DNA from 2 places in the Leucobacter komagatae genome. Region 1 is predicted to be linked to the other one. Evidence: predicted binding sites of a transcription regulator. Region 1 holds the regulator's gene; the other holds the start of a gene.
The links. Region 1 encodes LexA, which represses DNA repair genes until DNA is damaged. Its sites were predicted from a motif close to TCGAACANNTGTTCGA; they were not measured.
Positions count from the first base shown of each region.

Region 1 (9,685 bases):
TCCGGTTCCTCGGCTGGGCAGCCGACGACGTTGCGCGCGCACGCGCAACCACCTCGCTCCCGCTCAAGCAGGCGGTGATCTCACCGTCGATGCTGTCGCTGACGTTCCCAGAGGCCGGGCTCGCCGACTACACCCGCGAGGCTTTCCTCGACGACGTCGTTGCCGGCTGCGCGGAGGATATCCGGCGGTGTTTCGTCGCCGGGGCAAGCCGCGTATCGATCGACTTCACCGAGGGCAGGCTTGCGCTGCGTCGCGACGTGCGCGCGCCGTGGGCCGGCCCCCGAGCGCTCGGCCGCTTCATCGAGCTCCTCAACCGGGTGCTCGGCGAGCTGACTGACGCCGAGCGGTCTGCCGTCGGGGTGCACACCTGCCCAGGGAACGACAACGACTCGGCGCACAGCGCCGACGTCGACTACGCGGAGTTGCTGCCCGAGCTCTTCCAGATCGAGGCCGGCTACTTCCTCGTGCAGGCGGCGTCGGAGAAGGATCCCGATCGCGTCGCTCGGCTCGTCGGGAGGGAGCTTGCGGCACTCAGCGCGGCGGGGCGGGCCGCGCCGCGCGTGCTGCTCGGCGTCACCAACCCGACGCATCCCAAACTCGAGACCGCCGAGGAGGTGCGCGACCAGCTCGTGCGGGCCGCCAGATTCGTGCCGCCCGAGCTGCTGGGCTCCACCGACGACTGTGGCTTCTCGCCGTACCTCATCGATGAGAAGCCGCGCCACGGCTCGCCAGACCACGCGCGCGAGGTCGCGTTCGCGAAGATCGCTGCCCGCGTGCGCGGCACCGAGCTCGCGACCGCTGAGCTCGCCGGCCCGGCTCAGGTACTCGGGGGTGGGGTGTGAACGCGACGCTCTTGACGGGTAGTGCGCCCACGCGCGCCCGCTTCTCATTCGAGGTCTTCCCGGCACGGTCGGGGGCCGCGGCGCTCGCGCTCGGCAACTCGGTGCAGCACCTCTCTGCCGTCGGCCCCGACTTCATCTCGGTGACCTACGGGGCGAACGGCTCGAACCGCGATGCGTCGCTCGACCTGCTCGCGTACCTCCGCGACCACACCGACGCGCTGCCGCTCGCCCACCTCACGACGGTGCGCGAGTCGCGCGAGGCGATCCGCGACACGATTCACCGGATCATGGATGCCGGGATCCACGACTTCCTCGCCCTGCGCGGAGACCCGCCGCAGGGCCTCGACGAGTCGGCTCCCGAGGTCGCGGGGTCGCTCAGCGCGCTCGAACTCACCGAGCTGATCGCGGAGGCGCGGGCCGAGCGGCCGGCTTTCACAAGCGTGGGGCGAACAGCCGTTGCGGCGTACCCGAACGGGCACCCGCTCTCGCGGGGGCGCTCCGCCGACATCGACTGGTTGCTCGCGAAGGAGGCCGCGGGCGCGCAGTTCGCGATCACGCAGCTCTTCTTCGAGGCAGACGAGTACCTTTCGTTCGCGGATGCCGCTCGGGAAGCTGGGCTCGGCATGCCGCTGCTGCCTGGGCTCATGCCTGTCTCGACAAGCGGGCAGCTTCGGAAGGTCGCGTCGCTCGCGGGCCGCCCCGCGCCTCCCGCCCTGGAACGCGCGCTCGAGGAGGCTGGCGGGTATGCGCCCGAGCTCGGTGTCGAACACACGATCGGCCTCGCGCGGGAGCTGCTCGAGGGTGGGGCGCCCTCGATTCACCTGTACACGTTCAACAGGCACGAACAGGTGCTCGCCGTGCTCGCTGACCTCGACCTGCTGCCTGCGCGGTAGGCGTCGCACCCTGTGGCCGTCGCTGCCCGATGCCGCCGCTGAGCTACAGGGTCGCGACGGCCTGCGGGAACGTCGAAGCCAGGTCCGCGGTCTCTGCTGCTTTCTCCAAGTGCCGCAGTTGCGCGGGGATCGCGTTGCCTTTTCGGGTCATTGCCTGAGCCCACAGCCTGCCCGCCCGGTAAGAAGAACGCACGAGCGGGCCCGCAAGCACCCCGCTGAAGCCCAACCCCTCAGCCTCTTTCGTGAGGTCAACGAACTCTTCCGGGCGAACCCAACGTTCGACCGGGTGGTGCAGCTTCGACGGCCGGAGGTACTGGGTGAGGGTGAGGATATCGCAGCCCGCGTCGCGAAGTTCGCGCATCGTCGAGCTGATCTCGGCGCTAGTCTCGCCCATGCCGAGAATGAGGTTTGACTTCGTGATCATTCCCGCGGCGCGGGCCCGCTCGAGCACCCCAAGTGAGCGCTCGTAGCGGAACCCTGGCCTGATCCGCCGGAAGATGCGGGGCACCGTCTCAAGGTTGTGCGCGAACACCTCGGGCGATGCTTCGAACACCTGCTCAAGGTCTTCCGGTCGCCCGCCGAGGTCGTCAGCGAGGACTTCAACACCGGCGCCAGGGTTTAGCGCGTGGATCTGGCGAATTGTCTCGGCGTACAGCCACGCACCAGTGTCAGGCAGGTCGTCACGGGTGACCCCTGTGATCGTTGCGTAGCGGAGACCCATTGTGCGCACGGACTCGGCGACCCGTCGCGGCTCGTCGCGGTCCAGGGGGAGTGGCTTCCCTGACGTGATTTGGCAGAAATCACATCGGCGCGTGCAGATCGACCCGCCGATGAGGAAGGTGGCCTCGCGGTCCTCCCAGCACTCGTAGATGTTCGGGCACCCCGCTTCCGCGCAGACGGTGTGCAGGCCTTCCGACTTCACGAGCTGCTGCACGGCGCGGTATTCGGGCCCGGTGCGTGCGCGAGTCTTGATCCACTCGGGCTTTCGCTCGATCGGTGTGGCGGCGTTCTTCGCTTCGACCCGCAGCAGCCGCCGCTCCTCGGGCTCGGGGCGTTCCCCGGTTGAAGGCAGAATCTTGACGGTCATGCGGCAAACCTCTCGAGAACGGGGGCCAGGTGTACCTGTAGCGCGGGGAGCGCATCTGCAGGCGTGATTGTGCGGCCCGCGAGCTGGGTGAGCGAGGCCACGCCAGCATCGGTGATGCCGCACGGGGTGAACGTGTCGAACGGCGAGAGATCGTTGTTGCAGTTGAGTGCGAGCCCGTGGCTCACGATTCGCCTACCGACATGGATTCCGATCTGTGCGAACTTGGCGGGCACCAGAGGTCCCGGCGCGGCGGGCAGCGCCCACACACCGGTGCGGCCCTCAATGAGGTTGCCTGAGACACCGAACTCGGCAGCGGTGGCGATGAGCGCCCGCTCAAGCGCGTGCACGAGGTCAGCTCCGCCGAATCCGTGAGTGAGGCGAATCACCGGGTAGACGACGAGCTGACCCGGCCCGTGCCAAGTGACCCGCCCGCCCCGGTTCACCGGAACAACGGGGGTGCCGTCGCTCGGGTACTCGTTGCGCTCTGCTCGTCTTCCGGCTGTGAAGACTGGCTCGTGTTCGAGCGCGAGCACGGTGCCGGTGTCCACGCCGGCCTCAAGCCTCGCCGCTGCCTCCTGCTGGAGTGCGAGCCCCGCGGAGTAGGTGACCAGGTTGGGTGAGAGCCCTGCGACGACAAAACTGGGCGCGGCGCTGAATTCGGGGGACGCTGTCGAACGGGAAGGCGCGGGGTGGAAACGCATGCGACCAGTTAAATAGACTCCGTCCAATAAATCAAGCTCATGTGCTGAACATCAAAACAGCCCACCCTGGGCGCCTCATGGATTTGAGGCTGGCCTGGGTGGGCTGCTGGAGTTTCGGTGCCGCCGTGCTGTTGCTGTCGGCGGGGCTGTGGGGCGCGAGTTAGACCGAGCGGAAGACCGCGACGACCTTGCCGAGCACCTCGGCGTGGTCGCCAAGGATGGGCTCGAACGCGCTGTTGCGGGGGAGGAGCCAGGTGTGGCCGTCGCGGCGGCGGAACACCTTCACAGTTGCTTCGCCCTCGAGCATGGCCGCGACAATGTCACCATTGTCTGCCTCGCGCTGCTGCCTGACCACGACGAAGTCGCCGTCGCAGATCGCGGCATCAATCATGGAGTCGCCCACGACCTTCAGCATAAAGAGTTGGCCGTCGCCGACCAGCTGGCGGGGAAGTGGCACAACCTCCTCGACCTGCTGGTCTGCCGTGATGGGTACGCCCGCGGCGATCTGCCCCACGAGTGGTACGTACGCGGTCTCCTGCGCCTGCGTTGCCTGCGCGTCTGCGACGGCGCTGCTCGTGACGGCAAGCTCAACGAGGATTTCAAGGGCGCGGGGCCTGTTGGGGTCGCGCCGAATGTATCCGCCAAGCTCGAGTCGGCTCAGTTGGTGGGTCACGCTAGAGAGTGAGGAGAGCCCGACGGCGTCGCCGATCTCGCGCATGCTCGGCGGGTATCCGCGCGTCTCAACGGAGCGGGCAATGAACTCGAGGATCGCCTGTTGCTTCTCTGTCAACGGCTTCTGCGGCGCCGAGGCAAGTTCGCTCATTGCTCGTCCTCTCGAATGTGGTGGGGCCCGTTTCGCGGGTGATGTTCGCGTGTTTTCACCTCGGCCCGCGTGAATGTCGGTGGTCACTGATTGGGTGATCTCACTGTTCGAAACCCTAGCCCGGATATTCGAGGCGAGGCAAACATTCGTTCGAGTGTCGCGCGGATTCGCGTGATATTGGTTCGAAGTCCGGGGTTGCGGTTTCGAAGACTCGAAGATATATTCGAAAAAGATGTTCGAATCGAGCGAATTCGTTCGAACACTCTCGAGAGAGGAAATCCTCATGACTGCAACAGCAACCGTGACGACGTTCGGCCCCCGCACTGATGCGACCCGCGCCCACGAGCCTGCCACTCGATCGTCTGCTTCCACCCGGCTCCGGCTCACGCGCCGCGGCCGTGTTGTCTTCGGCGGCCTCGCTACCGTGCTTGTCGCCGGGGTGCTCGGTGTCGTCGCGGCGATCGCTGCCCCTGGCGCGATCGCGAACGGCTCCCAGAGCACGCAAGAGTTCCCGTACATCGTTGCCCAGTCGGGTGATTCGCTCTGGAGTATTGCTTCAGACCTCGAGCCGACCGCTGACCCCCGCGACGTCGTCGCTGAGATTCAGCGCCTCAACCAGATGCAGGCGTCTGACCTGCAGGCCGGTGATGCGATTGCGGTTCCGCTGCGGTTCGAGGGCAACGACCTGACCTTCCCCGCGTCAGAACTCTAGGTCGGCTTTGGTCGCCCGGTACGCATCCGGGATGCTCCGCTGACTAGACTTGTCGTGTGGCTGAATTGAGCGATCTTCCTCTCCGTGACAATCTCGTTGGCAAGTCCCCGTACGGTGCGCCGCAGGCTGCGGTCCCCGTGAGTCTCAATGTGAACGAGAACACGCATCCGCTCCCCGAAGCATTCATCGCCGACGCGACGGCGGCCCTTGCCGACGCGCTTCGCAACGTCAACAGGTACCCCGACCGCGAGTTCATGGAACTCAGAGAAGCACTCGCTGGGTACCTCGGTTACGGTCTCGCCCCTGAACAGGTGTGGGCTGCGAACGGTTCGAACGAGGTCCTCCAGCAGATCTTGCAGGCATTCGGTGGCCCCGGGCGATCGCTCATGAGCTTCACCCCGACCTACTCCATGTACCCGCTCCTCGCCGACGGCACGGATACCGGCTGGATCGGCGTGCCCCGCGACCTCAACTATGCGGTGACGCCCGAGCTCGTGGTCGCGGCCATCGCCGAGCACCGGCCCGACATCGTCGTGCTGTGCGCGCCAAACAACCCGACGGGTACCCCGATGTCGCTCGACACGGTGCGCGCCGCGTACGACGCCTTCGACGGCATTCTGATCGTCGACGAGGCCTACAAGGAGTTCGACACCGAATCCGAGTCCGCCATTTCGCTGCTCGAGGGGAGGCACCGCCTCATCGTGAGTCGCACGATGAGCAAGGCGTTCGCGTTCGCGGGCGTAAGGGTTGGGTACCTCGCCGCCGATCGTGCGATCGTCGACGCGCTCCGCCTCGTACGCCTGCCCTACCACCTGTCTGCACTCACGCAGGCCGCGGCGACCACGGCGGTGAAGCACGCCGGTGCCATGCTCGCGACCGTTGACGCGATTCGCGCTCAGCGCGACAGGCTGCGCGACGCCCTCGTCGAACTCGGGTACACGGTGCACGACTCGGGCGCGAACTTCCTGCTCGTTGGGGGCTTCGCCGACCCGTCGGCCGTGTTCGAACGTCTGCGCGCCCAAGGCATCCTCGTCCGAGACCTCGGTATCCCAGGGCACGTGCGCATCACGGCCGGAACGGAAGCCGAGACCTCGACGGTCATCGCCGCGATCGCAGACTTTGGTGCTGCGGGGACGGTATAGCCGCTCCCTGAGTGAATGTGTGGGCGGGCCGGTTGTTCGCGCCCAAACTGTTGCACACCAAATCTCCCGGGAAACATCGTTAGGCTCGTAGGCATGCCGCAGCCGATTGAATCTCTCGACCGCCCAACGCTCGAACGTCGCTACCGCCGGATGCGGCTCGCGACGGTCATCCTCGCCGCCGTGTCGCTCCTGCTTGTCGCGGCGCTCGGCGCTCAGGGGTTCGGGGGTACCTCTGCACCCGAGGGCGATAAGAACACCACGCAGGGCGCAAACGGCTCCCAAACCGGTGACGGGAGCGATGCAGACGCGGCGTCGTGCCCCGTGGTTGACCGACTCGACCCGGAAGACCCGCGCGCGCTCGGCGACATTGACGCTCCCGTCGTGCTGCACGAGTGGACCGACTTCCGGTGCCCCTACTGCGGCTCCTTCTCGCGCGACACGCTCCCGGTCTTGATCGAGGAGTACGTCGAGACCGGCAAGGTCAGGCTCGAGATTCATGACGCGGCGCTTGTCGGTGGCGAGAACTCGATCCTCATCGCCGCCGCGGCCCGGGCCGCTGGCGACCAGGGCAAATACTTCGAGTTCTACGACGCGGTCTACCACGCGCCCGAGAGCGCGATGGACGCGAACGGTGAGCTCACCGTTGCCGCGCTCGTCACCCTCGCGAAGGGCGTTGGCGTCGCCGACATTCCTGCGTTCACAGAAGCTGTCGAGAGCGGCAAGTTCGAGGACGCCGTGCGCAAGGATACGGCCGAAGCGCAGTCGATCGGCGTGACGGGTGTGCCGTTCTTTGCGACGACGGGTTGCGGTCAGGTCATGTCGGGTGCGCAGCCGGTGGAGACGTTCCGCCAGCAGCTCGACGCCGCAGTCGCAGCCGCGACGAAGTAGCCTCCGCGAATGGATCTGAGTCTGCTCGGTGCCTTCCTTGGCGGTACGCTCGCGCTCCTGAGCCCGTGCTCCGTGATGGTGCTGCCGGCGTTCTTCGCCTACGCGTTCCACAGCCCCAGGGAGCTCTTCTCGCGAACCGGTGCGTTCTTCCTCGGCCTCGCGACGGCGCTCGTTCCGCTCGGGCTGCTCGCAGGCACCCTGGGCGCGTGGGTCGCCGCGAACCGCAGCGGCATCATGATGTGGGTGCTCATTGCCGTCATCGCCCTCGGCGTCGTCATGCTGCTCGGCATCCCGCTCCCTGCGCTCACTCGCCAGCAGAGCGCGAAGGGCACCTCGATCGCCTCGGTCTACGCGCTCGGCGCGGTGTACGGGCTCGCTGGCGGGTGCGCCGGGCCGATCTTCGGTGCGGTCCTCGCGATGGCTGCGTTCGGCGGAAACGCGCTCATGGGTGGCTTCACGATGCTGTTGTACGCGGCAGGCATGACCGTCCCGCTCTTGCTCCTCGCACTGCTCTGGAACCGGATCCCTGGCGTACGCAAGCTCATGCGCCCGCGTGAGCTCGTCATCGGGCGCTGGCGGAACGCCTGGTCGAACGTGATCGGTGGGCTCATCACGATCGCGGTCGGCGTTTTCATGCTCGTCACCGACGGAGCGCAGAAGTTTGGGGGAGTGCTCGACGCGAGCACGCAGGCCGCCGTCGAAGCGAATGTGATGCGAGCGACCTCGGGCACATCGAACCTCATTGTGCTCGGGATCGGGGCCCTGCTCGCGCTGGGCGGCTGGGCAATTGTGCGCTGGCGGCGCAGGCAGCACGCCACCGACGCCGCGCGGTAGGATCGAGACCATGACCGAAGCTGCACGCATCGCGACGCTTGAGCGCGCCACCAGTGAGTCCGCCATCACCCTGAGCCTGAACCTCGACGGAACGGGTGAGGCCGACATCGAGACCGGGGTGCCGTTCTTCGACCACATGCTCACCGCGTTCGCGCGCCACTCGTTGACGGACCTCACGGTGCGCGCGAAGGGCGACGTGCACATCGACGTGCACCACACCGTTGAAGACACCGGCATCCTGCTCGGACAGGCCATCCTTGAGGCGCTCGGCGACAAGCGCGGCATCTCGCGCTACGGCGACGCCTTCGTGCCGCTCGACGAAGCGCTCGCGCAGGCCGTCGTTGACATTTCGGGCCGCCCCTACCTCGTGCACTCGGGCGAACCGGCGGGCTTCGAGTTCCACCTTATCGGCGGCCACTTCACCGGCTCGATGGTGCGGCACTTCTTTGAAGCGATCACCCTCAACGCGCGCCTCTCGGTGCACCTGAAGCTCATCGAGGGCCGCGATCCGCACCACATCGCGGAGGCCGAGTTCAAGGCCTTCGCGCGCGCGTTCCGCACCGCGAAGGCGAAGGATCCGCTCATCACGGGCATCCCGTCCACCAAGGGCGCCCTGTGAGCGCAACCGGCGCGCCGCGCGTTGCCGTGCTCGACTACGGCTCGGGCAACGTGCACTCGGCGGTGAAGGCGCTTGTGCGCGCTGGCGCGGAGGTCGAACTCACGTCCGACCCGCAGGCGGTCATGGACGCGGACGGCCTCTTCGTGCCAGGCGTTGGCGCCTTCGACGCGGTCATGGCTCAGCTCCGCGCGATCCAGGGGCACGAGCTCATCGGGCGCCGCCTCGCGGGTGGCAGGCCCGTGCTCGGCGTGTGCGTCGGCCTTCAGGTCATGTTTGACACCGGCATTGAGCGCGGCGTCGAGACCGAGGGGCTTGGCGAGTGGCCCGGGACTGTCCGGCAGCTCGACGCCCCGACGCTGCCCCACATGGGGTGGAACACCGTGCGGGTGCCCGAGGACTCCGTGCTGCTGCGCGGCCTCGAAGGCGAGCGCTTCTACTTCGTCCACTCGAACGCGGCGACCCAGTGGACGCTCGAGGGGCGCACCCCGGCGACGGCGCCGAAGGTCACCTGGTCTGAATACGGCGAGCCGTTTGTAGCGGCCGTCGAGAACGGGCCGCTCAGCGCCACCCAGTTTCACCCAGAGAAGTCAGGCGAGGCCGGAATCCAGCTGCTGCGCAACTGGATCAGCTCGCTTACCCCCACCCGCACCACCAAGGAGAACTGATGACCGAGCTCGCGACGAGCCCGAAGCTGCAACTGCTGCCCGCGATCGACATGGTCGACGGCAAGGCCGTGCGGCTCACACAGGGTGCTGCCGGCACCGAGACCAACTACGGCAGCCCGGTTGATGCCGCGATGGACTGGATCGAGCAGGGCGCCGAGTGGATCCACCTCGTCGACCTCGATGCGGCGTTCGGCCGCGGCTCCAACGTCGGAGTCGCGCGCAAGATCATCGCCCGCGCCGGGAGCCGCGTGAAGATCGAGTTCTCGGGCGGGATCCGCGACGACAAGAGCCTCGAAGCCGCGCTCGAGATGGGCGCCGCGCGCGTCAACCTCGGCACGGCAGCGCTCGAGAACCCTGAGTGGACTCGCGCGGTCATCGCGCACTACGGCGAGCAGATCGCCGTCGGCCTCGACGTACGCGGCGAGACGCTTGCCGCACGCGGATGGACCGAAGACGGCGGAAACCTGTGGGACGTGCTT
Region 1 covers NZ_VFON01000001.1:1,230,073-1,239,757, reverse strand. The annotation lists gene FB468_RS05750 (uroporphyrinogen decarboxylase/cobalamine-independent methonine synthase family protein) at 1-842, shown strand, start outside; gene FB468_RS05745 (methylenetetrahydrofolate reductase) at 839-1,735, shown strand; gene lipA (lipoyl synthase) at 1,779-2,822, opposite strand; gene lipB (lipoyl(octanoyl) transferase LipB) at 2,819-3,523, opposite strand; gene lexA (transcriptional repressor LexA) at 3,684-4,346, opposite strand; gene FB468_RS05725 (LysM peptidoglycan-binding domain-containing protein) at 4,630-5,058, shown strand; gene FB468_RS05720 (histidinol-phosphate transaminase) at 5,115-6,200, shown strand; gene FB468_RS05715 (DsbA family protein) at 6,294-7,088, shown strand; gene FB468_RS05710 (cytochrome c biogenesis CcdA family protein) at 7,098-7,922, shown strand; gene hisB (imidazoleglycerol-phosphate dehydratase HisB) at 7,933-8,541, shown strand; gene hisH (imidazole glycerol phosphate synthase subunit HisH) at 8,538-9,206, shown strand; gene priA (bifunctional 1-(5-phosphoribosyl)-5-((5-phosphoribosylamino)methylideneamino)imidazole-4-carboxamide isomerase/phosphoribosylanthranilate isomerase PriA) at 9,206-9,685, shown strand, end outside.

Region 2 (9,685 bases), 490 kb from region 1:
GGCTTGAGCACCGCGAACGAGAGATCCTCAAGCTCGGTCTTCATCGACTGGATGCCGAGCCTGTGCGCGAGCGGAGCGTAAATCTCGAGCGTCTCCTGCGCTTTGCGCTTTGCGGAGTCTCCTGAGACGAAGCCCCACGTGCGCGCGTTGTGCAGCCGGTCTGCGAGCTTGATGACGAGCACGCGAATGTCCTTCGACATCGCAACGACCATCTTTCGCACCGTTTCGGCCTGGGCCGAGTCACCGTACTTGACCTTGTCGAGCTTCGTGACGCCGTCGACGAGCATCGCGATTTCCTCGCCGAAGTCGCGAGTGAGCTCCTCGAGCGAATAGTCGGTGTCCTCGACCGTGTCGTGCAGCAATGCAGCGGCGATCGCGACCGGCGCAACGCCCAGGTCCGCGAGGATCTTCGACACCGCGATGGGGTGCGTGATGTAGGGCTCGCCGCTCTTGCGCTTCTGGCCGCGGTGGGCGCGCTCCGCCACATCGTATGCCCGGGAGATGACCGAAAGGTCGGCGCGCGGATAATTCGCGCGCACGGTGCGCATCACCTCTTCGATCGCGCCGTGCGTGGCGCCGCGTGAGAAAATTCGCGGCACCAACCGGCGCAGCGAAGTCGTACTCGCCTGTGTCGCGTCTGAACTCACCACCGCAGCCTCCTCAACTTCTTGAACGTTACACCAGGGTGTGCGCATTCCTTGAATCGTGTGTGCGACACCCCCGATTTTCAGCCCTCATCGAACACCGCGGGTGCGCGAAAGGGAGCCCGACTCACCGAGACGGACTCCCCTTTCACATGCAGTGCGAGTTCAACCGCAGTGTGCAGTCACCTGCCGTGCGCATTCACCTGCAGTGCGCTAGCAGCAAGCGCTACGACTGAGCGACGAGGTCGACCTCGTCCTGCTTCGCGCGCTGGCGCAGAATACGCTCGTCGCGCTCCTTGATCTCCTTCTCGCCCGAGCGCAGGTGCGCGTAGGCGGGCGACGCGACGAAGATCGTCGAGTAGGCGCCGGCGAGAATACCGATGAACAGCGCGAGCGAAATGTCGCGGAGGGTGCCCGCACCAAGCAGGCCCGCACCGACGAACAGGATCGACGCGACCGGCAGAAGCGCAACAACCGAGGTATTGATCGACCGAACGAGAGTCTGGTTGACGGCCAGGTTGACCGCCTCGCCAAACGTGCGCGAGTCGCTGAGCTCACCGGGGCTCGTGTTCTCACGGATCTTGTCGAAGACCACGACGGTGTCGTACAGCGAGTAACCGAGGATCGTCAGGAAGCCGATCATCGCGGCGGGGGTAACCTCAAAGCCCGCGAGTCCGTAGACACCGGCGGTAATGATGAGGTCGTGGAACAGTGCGAGCATCGCGGCCAGCGACATCTTCCAGGTGCGGAAGTAGATCGCCATCACGAGCGCCGCGAGCAGGATGAAGACGACGAGCGCAATGATCGCCTGCTTCGTGATGTCCTGCCCCCACACGGGGCCGATGAACGAGTACGTGACCTCGTCGGCATCGACACCATAGCCCTTCGCGAGCGCCTCGGTGACTGCCTTGTTCTGGGCATCATCGAGCGCCTCGGTCTGCACACGAACGTCGTTCTGACCGAGCACCGAGATACGCGGCGCACTGCCGGGAAGTGCCTCGGCGACGGCCTTGGCGGCCACGTCTGGGTCACGGTCAGCGCTGTTTGCGACGTGCACCTGGAACTGGCTACCGCCGGTGAACTCGATACCGAGCTGGAACCCGCCGCGGAGGAACGGGCCCACAACCGCGATGATCAGCAGGACTGCCGAGATCATGTACCAGAGCTTGCGCCGACCGACGAAGTCGATCGACTTCTCGCCGGTGTGCAGGGCATTGCCAAATTCAGCGAATGAGCGAGCCATGTCAGCTCTCCTTTCCTGCGCCGGCAGACTCGGCTGCCTTGCGCTCGGCAATGGTCTGGCGACGCTCCGCCTCACCACGGCTGCGGGCAACCTTCTTGGCGCTGCCCTTCGTCGGGACGACGGGCTCGCGGAACTTCGCGCGCCCCTGGTAGACAGCGCCGAGCTGACGCGGGTCAAGACCCGAGAACTTGTAGCCGCCCGAGTAGACACGCGTACGCGCCAGCAGGGTCATCATCGGGTGCGTGAACAGCGCGACGACGATCACGTCGACGATCGTGGTCAGGCCGAGCGTGAACGCGAAGCCCTTGACGTTGCCGACGGCCAGCACGAACAGCACCGCCGCGGCCAGCAGGTTCACGCCATCAGACGCGAGGATCGTGCGCAGTGCACGCTTCCACCCGCCCTCGACGGCTGACGTGATGCCGAAGCCGTCGCGCAACTGGTCGCGAATACGCTCGAAGTAGACGATGAACGAGTCGGCCGTGAAGCCGATCGCCACGATAATACCGGCGACACCCGCGAGCGAGAGTCGGTATCCCTGGCGCCACGAGAAGAACGTGAGCAGGAGGTAGGTGAGGATCGCGGCGATGCCGAGCGAGGCAATCGTGAGCGTGCCGAGTAGGCGGTACTGGAACAGCGAGTAAATGACCACGAGCCCGAGGCCGATGAGGCCTGCGAGCAGGCCACCAAGCAGCTGGTTCGCACCGAGGGTCGAGGAGATGTCCTCCTGGCTCTGCACGGTGAAGGAGATCGGCAGGGCGCCGAACTTCAGCTGATCGGCGAGGACCTGAGCTGACTCCTTAGTGAAGTTACCTGAGATGGCGGGACGGCCGTCAAGAATCTGCGCGTTCATCGTGGGCGCAGAAATGACCTTGCCGTCAAGCACGAACGCGAACTGGTTGAGCGGCTGCTGCTGCCCGAAGAGGCGGGTCGAGACCTTGCCGAACTTCGTCGCCCCCTCCTTGTTCATCGTGATCGCGACTTCCCAGCGGCCGGTCGTGCCACCGCTCGAGAGCGCCTGCTGCTGCGACACGGCGTCGGTGATGACGTCACCGGTGAGCTCCACGGGGCCGACGATGTACTTCATCAGGCCGGTGTCGTCACACGTGATGAGCGGCTTGTCTGCCGGCGCGTTCGCAACCTCGAGCGCGTTGTCCGAGGTGCAGGTAAACGACGCGAACTGCTCGAGCAGAGCCGGCGTGAGCCAGGCCTGGTCGGCCGGGTCAGTGGGAAGCGGGTCGGGGTAAAGCCCGGCCGGAGCCTCAGCCTCGACCCCCTTCTCCGCACCGTCAGCGGCGGTATCAGCGGCAGCGTCAGCCGCGGCGTCTCCCTCGGGAGCATCGCCTTCAGCGGCCTTGTCGGCACCATCGGCACCCTCGACGGTCTCGCCCTCGGCTGCGGGATCAGCAGCGCCGGCGGGTGCCTCGAGAAGCACACCGCGGAAGTCGAGGGCGGCCGAAGCCTGGATGCGCTGCATCGTGGCGTCGTCCACCTTGCCCGGGATGGCAACGGAAATGTGGTTGTTGCCCTGCGTGGTGATCTCCGCTTCGGAAACGCCGGAGGCGTTCACTCGCTGACGGAGGATCTCCACTGCCTGGTCGAGTTGCTCACCGGTGACGGCCTTGCCGTCATTCTGGTTGGCAGCAAGCAGAATCTGCGTGCCGCCCTGCAGGTCGAGCGCAAGCTTCGGCGTCCAGGTTGCGTCACTCCGGTACACCCCGAGGGTGATGAGTCCGGTCAACCCAACAATGATGGCCAGCAGAAAGATGAGCGAGCGACGTGCGCTCCGCACCGCAGGCGCGATGGATTTTTTCGCCAAGACAGCTGTCTCGCTTTCAGATAACGGCGCGCATAGGCGCGCCGGAGCTTACTTACTCCTTGTCGGAGTTCTTGTCTTCACTCTTCTCGACTGCGGGTGCACCCTCGACGTCGGTTGCGTTCTCGGCCGACACCTCATCAGCAACGGTCGCGTCGGCGGTATCAGCGACGGCGCTATCAGCAGCAGCGGTCTCCGCGGGGGCGACGCGCTCGCCAAACTCAGGGTCGTCGTCGGGAGCGAGCGTCGCTGCTTCGCTCTCCTCGACGGGGGCGTCAACCGGTGTGATGACCTGACCGATGGCGTTGCGGTGCACGACGAGGGTGCTGGTGCCGCTCTGCACGGTGACGCGGTTCTCTTCTTCGTCAACCGAGACGATGGTTCCGTAGATACCCGACTGAAGCATGACCTCTGCGCCCGGCTGCATGTTGTTCTGCATCTCAGCCATCTGCGCCTGGCGCTTCTTGCTGTTGCGGAACATGAAGAAGATGAGCACGGCGACGAGGCCAAGCATGATGAGTGTCATCGGATCCATGAGGCGGTGACCCTTTCAAAGTTAATGAGCGCGCCCTTGAACACGCACGGACCGCACAAGTCTAGCGGTGAATCCTGCGAGCGGCAGCAAACTAGTGCGCGGGCGGCGCCATCCCGAGATGTGCCCAGCCGAGAGACGTCGCGATCCTCCCCCGCGGCGACCGCGCAATAAGACCGGCGCGCATGAGGAAGGGTTCGACAACTGACTCAATCGTCTCTGCCTCCTCGCCGACCGACGCGGCGAGCGTCGAGAGCCCGACGGGGCCACCGGCGAAGCGTTCGACGATGATGCGCAGCACCTCGCGGTCGAGCCTGTCGAGGCCGTGCTCGTCAACGTCGTACAGCGAGAGTGCCGCGCGCACCGAACGCTCATCGGGCTGCGTGCCGTGCACGAGGGTGTAGTCGCGCACTCGCCTGAGCAGGCGGTTCGCGATGCGCGGCGTTCCGCGCGAGCGCCCCGCGATCTCGACCACGCCGGCATCGTGGAGCGGGAAATCGAGGAGGCCCGCCGCGCGGCTCAACACGCCCTCGAGCTCGGAGGTCGCGTAGTACTCGAGGTGTGCGGTGAACCCGAAGCGGTCGCGCAGCGGGTTCGGGAGCAAGCCGGCCCGGGTCGTTGCGCCGACAAGCGTAAACGGCGCGAGCTCAAGCGGCACCGAGGTCGCGCCAGCTCCCTTGCCGACCATGATGTCGACCTTGAAGTCTTCCATCGCGAGGTAGAGCATCTCTTCGGCGCTGCGCGCCATCCGGTGGATCTCGTCAATGAAGAGCACCTCCCCCGGTGTGAGCGCGGAGAGCACGGCCGCAAGGTCACCCGCGTGCTGGATCGCTGGGCCCGAGGTCTGCTGCAGCGGTACCCCAAGCTCGGTTGCCACGATCATTGACAGCGTGGTCTTGCCGAGCCCGGGAGGGCCCGCGAGCAGAATGTGGTCGGGGGTGCGCCCATCGATCTGGGCCGCGCCGAGCAGCAGCCCGAGCTGCTCGCGCACCTTCTCCTGGCCGACGAATTCGGAGAGCGAGCCCGGGCGCAGGGCACCCTCGTAGCTCACCTCGGTCGGCAGTGCCTGCGGCGACAGCTCCCCCGACATCGGGGCGCTCATCGGCGACCCCGCTGTAGCAGGGTGAGTGCGGCCCTGAGGAGCTGCGCGTTCGTCATCTCAGCGCCGGCGTCGCGGGCGTCTTGCACGGCCTGGCGGGCCTCGCCCTCGCTCCACCCGAGGCCCTGCAGGCCTTCGGTGACGCCCTCCACGAGGGCATCGTCTGGGGCCAGGGTCTCGGCCTGTGAGCCCTCGTCATCGAACTCGAGCGAGCTCAGTTTGCCCGCGAGCGACACCGTAATGAGCTTCGCGGTCTTCGGGCCAATGCCCGAGACCCTACGGAACGGCTTATCGTCCTCAGCCGCGACGGCGCGTGCGATCTCACCGGGGGAAAGCTCCGACAGCACGCCAAGACCCGAACGCGGGCCGACCCCGGTGACCCCGATCAAGAACCCGAAGGCGGCAAGCTCGGTCTCGGTCTCAAACCCGTACAGGGTGAGTGAGTCTTCGCGCACCACGAGCGACGTGTGCAGGAAGAGCTGCTCCCCCGGCGTACGCTGCGACATCCTGCCGCTTGGCACCTCGACGCGCATGCCGACGCCGCCGACACCAAGAACAACCCAACCGGCACCCGAGGCAAGCACCTCACCGTGTAACGAAGCAATCACACGCCAAGCCTAAGGCGCAGCGCCCAAAACACCGCCGCGCCACACCGCAGATTCGAACATATGTGCGAATCGCGGGGCGGCGCGGGATGTGGCAGCGCGGGATGTGGCGGGAAGCGCAGCGGCGCGGGAAGCGCAGCGCGGGGCGCGCAGCGGCCCGGGATGCTAGGCCGAAACCGCCTCGCGCTGCGACGCAGCATTGCGCACGGAACGGTTCACGGCGGAAACGATCGCCTTCAGCGTTGCGCGGCTCGTGTCAGGATCGATCCCGACACCCCACAGGCGCTGCCCGTCAACCTCAAGGTCGACGTACGCCGCGGCGACGGCGTCGCCACCCTCGCTCATGGCGTGCTCAACGTAGTCGAACAGGGTCACGGCGTGGCCGGAGTCGTTCAGCGAGTTGATGAACGCGTCGACGGGGCCGTTGCCCTGCGAGGTTTCCTCGCGCTGCTCGTCGCCGTCGCGGTACTCAACGGTGAGGTTCGTGACGCCGTCGCCAGCGCTGACGCTCGAGGTGCGGAACAGTTCGTAGCGACCCCAGCGCTCGACGCCGTCAACACCGGTCGAAGGCAGGTACTCGTCCTGGAAGATCGTCCAGATCGCGTCGCTCGAGACCTCGCCGCCTTCGGAGTCGGTCACGCCCTGCACGACGGCGCTGAACTCGATCTGCAGCCTGCGCGGCAGGTCGAGCGAGTGGTCGGTCTTCAGCAGGTAGGCGACGCCGCCCTTGCCCGACTGCGAGTTCACGCGGATGACGGCCTCGTACGAGCGGCCGAGGTCCTTCGGATCGACGGGCAGGTACGGCACAGCCCACTCGACCTCGTCGATCGAGACGCCCGCCGCGTCGGCGTCGGCCTGCATGCGCTCGAAGCCCTTCTTGATCGCGTCCTGGTGCGATCCCGAGAACGCGGTGTAGACGAGGTCACCCGCCCACGGGCTCCGCTCGGGCACGCGCAGCTGGTTGCAGTACTCAGCGGTTCGGCGCACCTCATCGAGGCGCGAGAAGTCGATCATCGGGTCGATGCCCTGCGTGAACATGTTGATGCCGAGCGCGACGAGGTCGACGTTGCCGGTGCGCTCGCCGTTACCGAAGAGGCACCCCTCGATGCGGTCGGCGCCGGCCATGTAGCCGAGCTCGGCCGCGGCGACCGCGGTGCCGCGATCGTTGTGCGGGTGCAGCGACAGGATGACGTTCTCGCGGTGGTTGAGGTTGCGCCCCATCCACTCGATCGAGTCGGCGTAGACGTTGGGTGTCGCCATCTCGACGGTCGAGGGCAGGTTGATGATGACCTTGCGCTCGGGCGTCGGCTCGAACACCTCGAGCACGGCGTTGCAGACCTCGGCGGCATACTCGAGCTCGGTGCCCGTGTACGACTCGGGCGAGTACTCGTAGTAGATCTCGGTGCCCTCGCAGATGTGCTCCGCGGCCCGGCAGAGCTTTGCGCCCTCGACGGCGATCTGCTTGATACCCTCGCGGTCGGAGCGGAAGACAACGTCGCGCTGCAGGATCGACGTCGAATTATACAGGTGAACGATCGCCTGCTTGGCACCGATGAGCGACTCGTAGGTCCGGGTGATGAGGTGCTCGCGCGCCTGCGTCAGCACCTGGATCGTGACGTCGTCAGGGATGGCCTTCTCTTCGATGAGCTGCCGCACGAAGTCGAAGTCGGTCTGGCTCGCCGATGGGAACCCAACCTCGATCTCCTTGTACCCCATCTGCACGAGCAGATCGAACATGACGCGCTTGCGCTCGGGGCCCATCGGGTCGATGAGCGCCTGGTTGCCGTCACGCAGATCGACCGCGCACCAGCGAGGCGCCTCGGTGATCTGTTTCGTCGGCCAGGTGCGGTCAGGCAGTTCGACGGGAATGATCTCGCTGTAGGGGCGGTAGCGGTGAATCGGCATACCGGAGGGCTGCTGCGTGTTCTTCATGACGTGTTCCTTCTTCGTAACGTTCGCTCAGCCAAACACAAACACCGCGACGAGGAAGGCCTGAGACTGAATTAGTTCGAAGTCGAGGACTCGTCGCGGCAGCTAAGAAGAAGCGAGCCGAACAGCATGGTGACGAGTTTAGCGTAACCTCGACGATATGCGAAAACTTCTGCGAATCGGCACGCTGTTCATCGCCGCGACGGGGCTCGCGCTCGCCGCTCCACTCGCCGCCAGCCCGGCTTTCGCGGACGTCAACGATTTCACGTATGACGCCTGGCATGTTGAGGCAGAGGTTGGCGTGGACGACGCCGGGCGCGCGATCGCGAAGGTCACGGAAACGGTGACGCCACGCTTCCCCGAGACAGATCAGAATCGTGGCATTGTCCGCGGGATCCCGATCGACTATGAGCGAGCGTCGACCGATCCGCGCGATTTCTCGGTCACCGATGGGAGCGGCGCGCCGGTGCCCTTCGAGGTCGAGGACGAAGACGGGTTCCGTATTTTACTCGTGGGCGACGACAGCTACGTCCACGGGCAGCAGACATACGTGCTGAGCTACACGCTGTCAGACGTCGTACTCGGCCGCGATGACGGCACCGCTGATGAGTTCTACTGGGACATCATGGATTTCGAACACCAGCAGCCGGTTCAGCGGTTCAGCGCCGAGGTCTCGTTCTCGGACGCGCTGGTGCCCGCCCTCAACGGGAACAGTCACTGCTATGTCGGCAACCCTGGGAGCACTGACGAGTGCGCGCTCACCGGCGCAGGCACCCCGACGGACCCGGTTCGCGTGTCTGGCACGCAGCTCGGGCCGAAGCAGGGTGTGACGGTCGCGGTCGGGCTTGCCGAGGGCTCGGTCGTGCAGCCTTCCCAGCGGCTGCCGAACTTCGCCCTCGATGGCCTCCCACTCGTCATCGGCGGCGCGGGCCTCGCGACCGCGACCGCTGGCGGCATCAGTGTCGCCCGCTTTCGGGGGAAGCGCCGCACCGGACGGGGCACCGTTGTCGCCCAGTACGACGTGCCAGCAGAGCTGCCCCCGCTCATCGCCGGGCCGGTCGCGGCGGCCGGGAGCTCATCGGCCACGACCGCCGAGATCATCCACCTCGCCGTCATCGGCGCGACTCGACTCGAAGACGGCGAGAAGCAGGGCAAGAAGCTGGGCGGCTCCAAGCGCAAGCAGGTGCAGATGGTGAGGGTGGTTGACCCCGCGCGTGCGACTGACGATTTGGATCAGCGAATGCTCCGAGCCCTCGTCCCTGACGCCCAACCGGGGGCGGCACGGGCGATACCGAAGTCGAGCACGAAGTTCGCAGAGAAGATGGCGAAGCTCACCCAGCGGGGAGCGAAGGAGGCCGTCGCGCGCGGCTACCTCGAGAAGGCGCAGGCACCCGGCGCGCGAGTCCTCGGGTACGTGACGCTCGCGATCTCAGCTGTGCTGTTCGTACTCGGCGTGGTCGGGCTCGCGACGCGCGGCTCCGCGCTCCCCGCCCTATTCGTGTTCGGCGGGCTCTTCCTTGCGGCGGTCGGCTTCTTCTCCGTCGCCAAGCACACGGTGCACACCAGACTCGGCGCCGAGACGCGTGAGTACCTCGAGGGCGTACGCATGTTCATTCGCGTCGCAGAGGAAGACCGGATCCGGATCCTCCAGTCCGTGACCGGCGCCGAGCGGCGCGAGGTTGACGGTGTGCGGGTGATTCACCTCTACGAGCGTCTCCTCCCGTACGCGATCCTGTTTGGGCAGGAGAAGCAGTGGGCGAAAGCCCTCGAGGTGCGCTACTCGGCTGAGCCGGGGTACGTGCCCTACTGGTACCCGG
Region 2 covers NZ_VFON01000001.1:743,493-753,177, forward strand. The annotation lists gene FB468_RS03410 (RelA/SpoT family protein) at 1-599, opposite strand, end outside; gene secF (protein translocase subunit SecF) at 871-1,887, opposite strand; gene secD (protein translocase subunit SecD) at 1,889-3,706, opposite strand; gene yajC (preprotein translocase subunit YajC) at 3,759-4,238, opposite strand; gene ruvB (Holliday junction branch migration DNA helicase RuvB) at 4,330-5,325, opposite strand; gene ruvA (Holliday junction branch migration protein RuvA) at 5,334-5,942, opposite strand; gene leuA (2-isopropylmalate synthase) at 6,105-7,871, opposite strand; gene FB468_RS03445 (DUF2207 domain-containing protein) at 8,029-9,685, shown strand, end outside.
Region 2: the regulator LexA is predicted to act here: its motif matches at 5,995-6,010, upstream of ruvA (Holliday junction branch migration protein RuvA).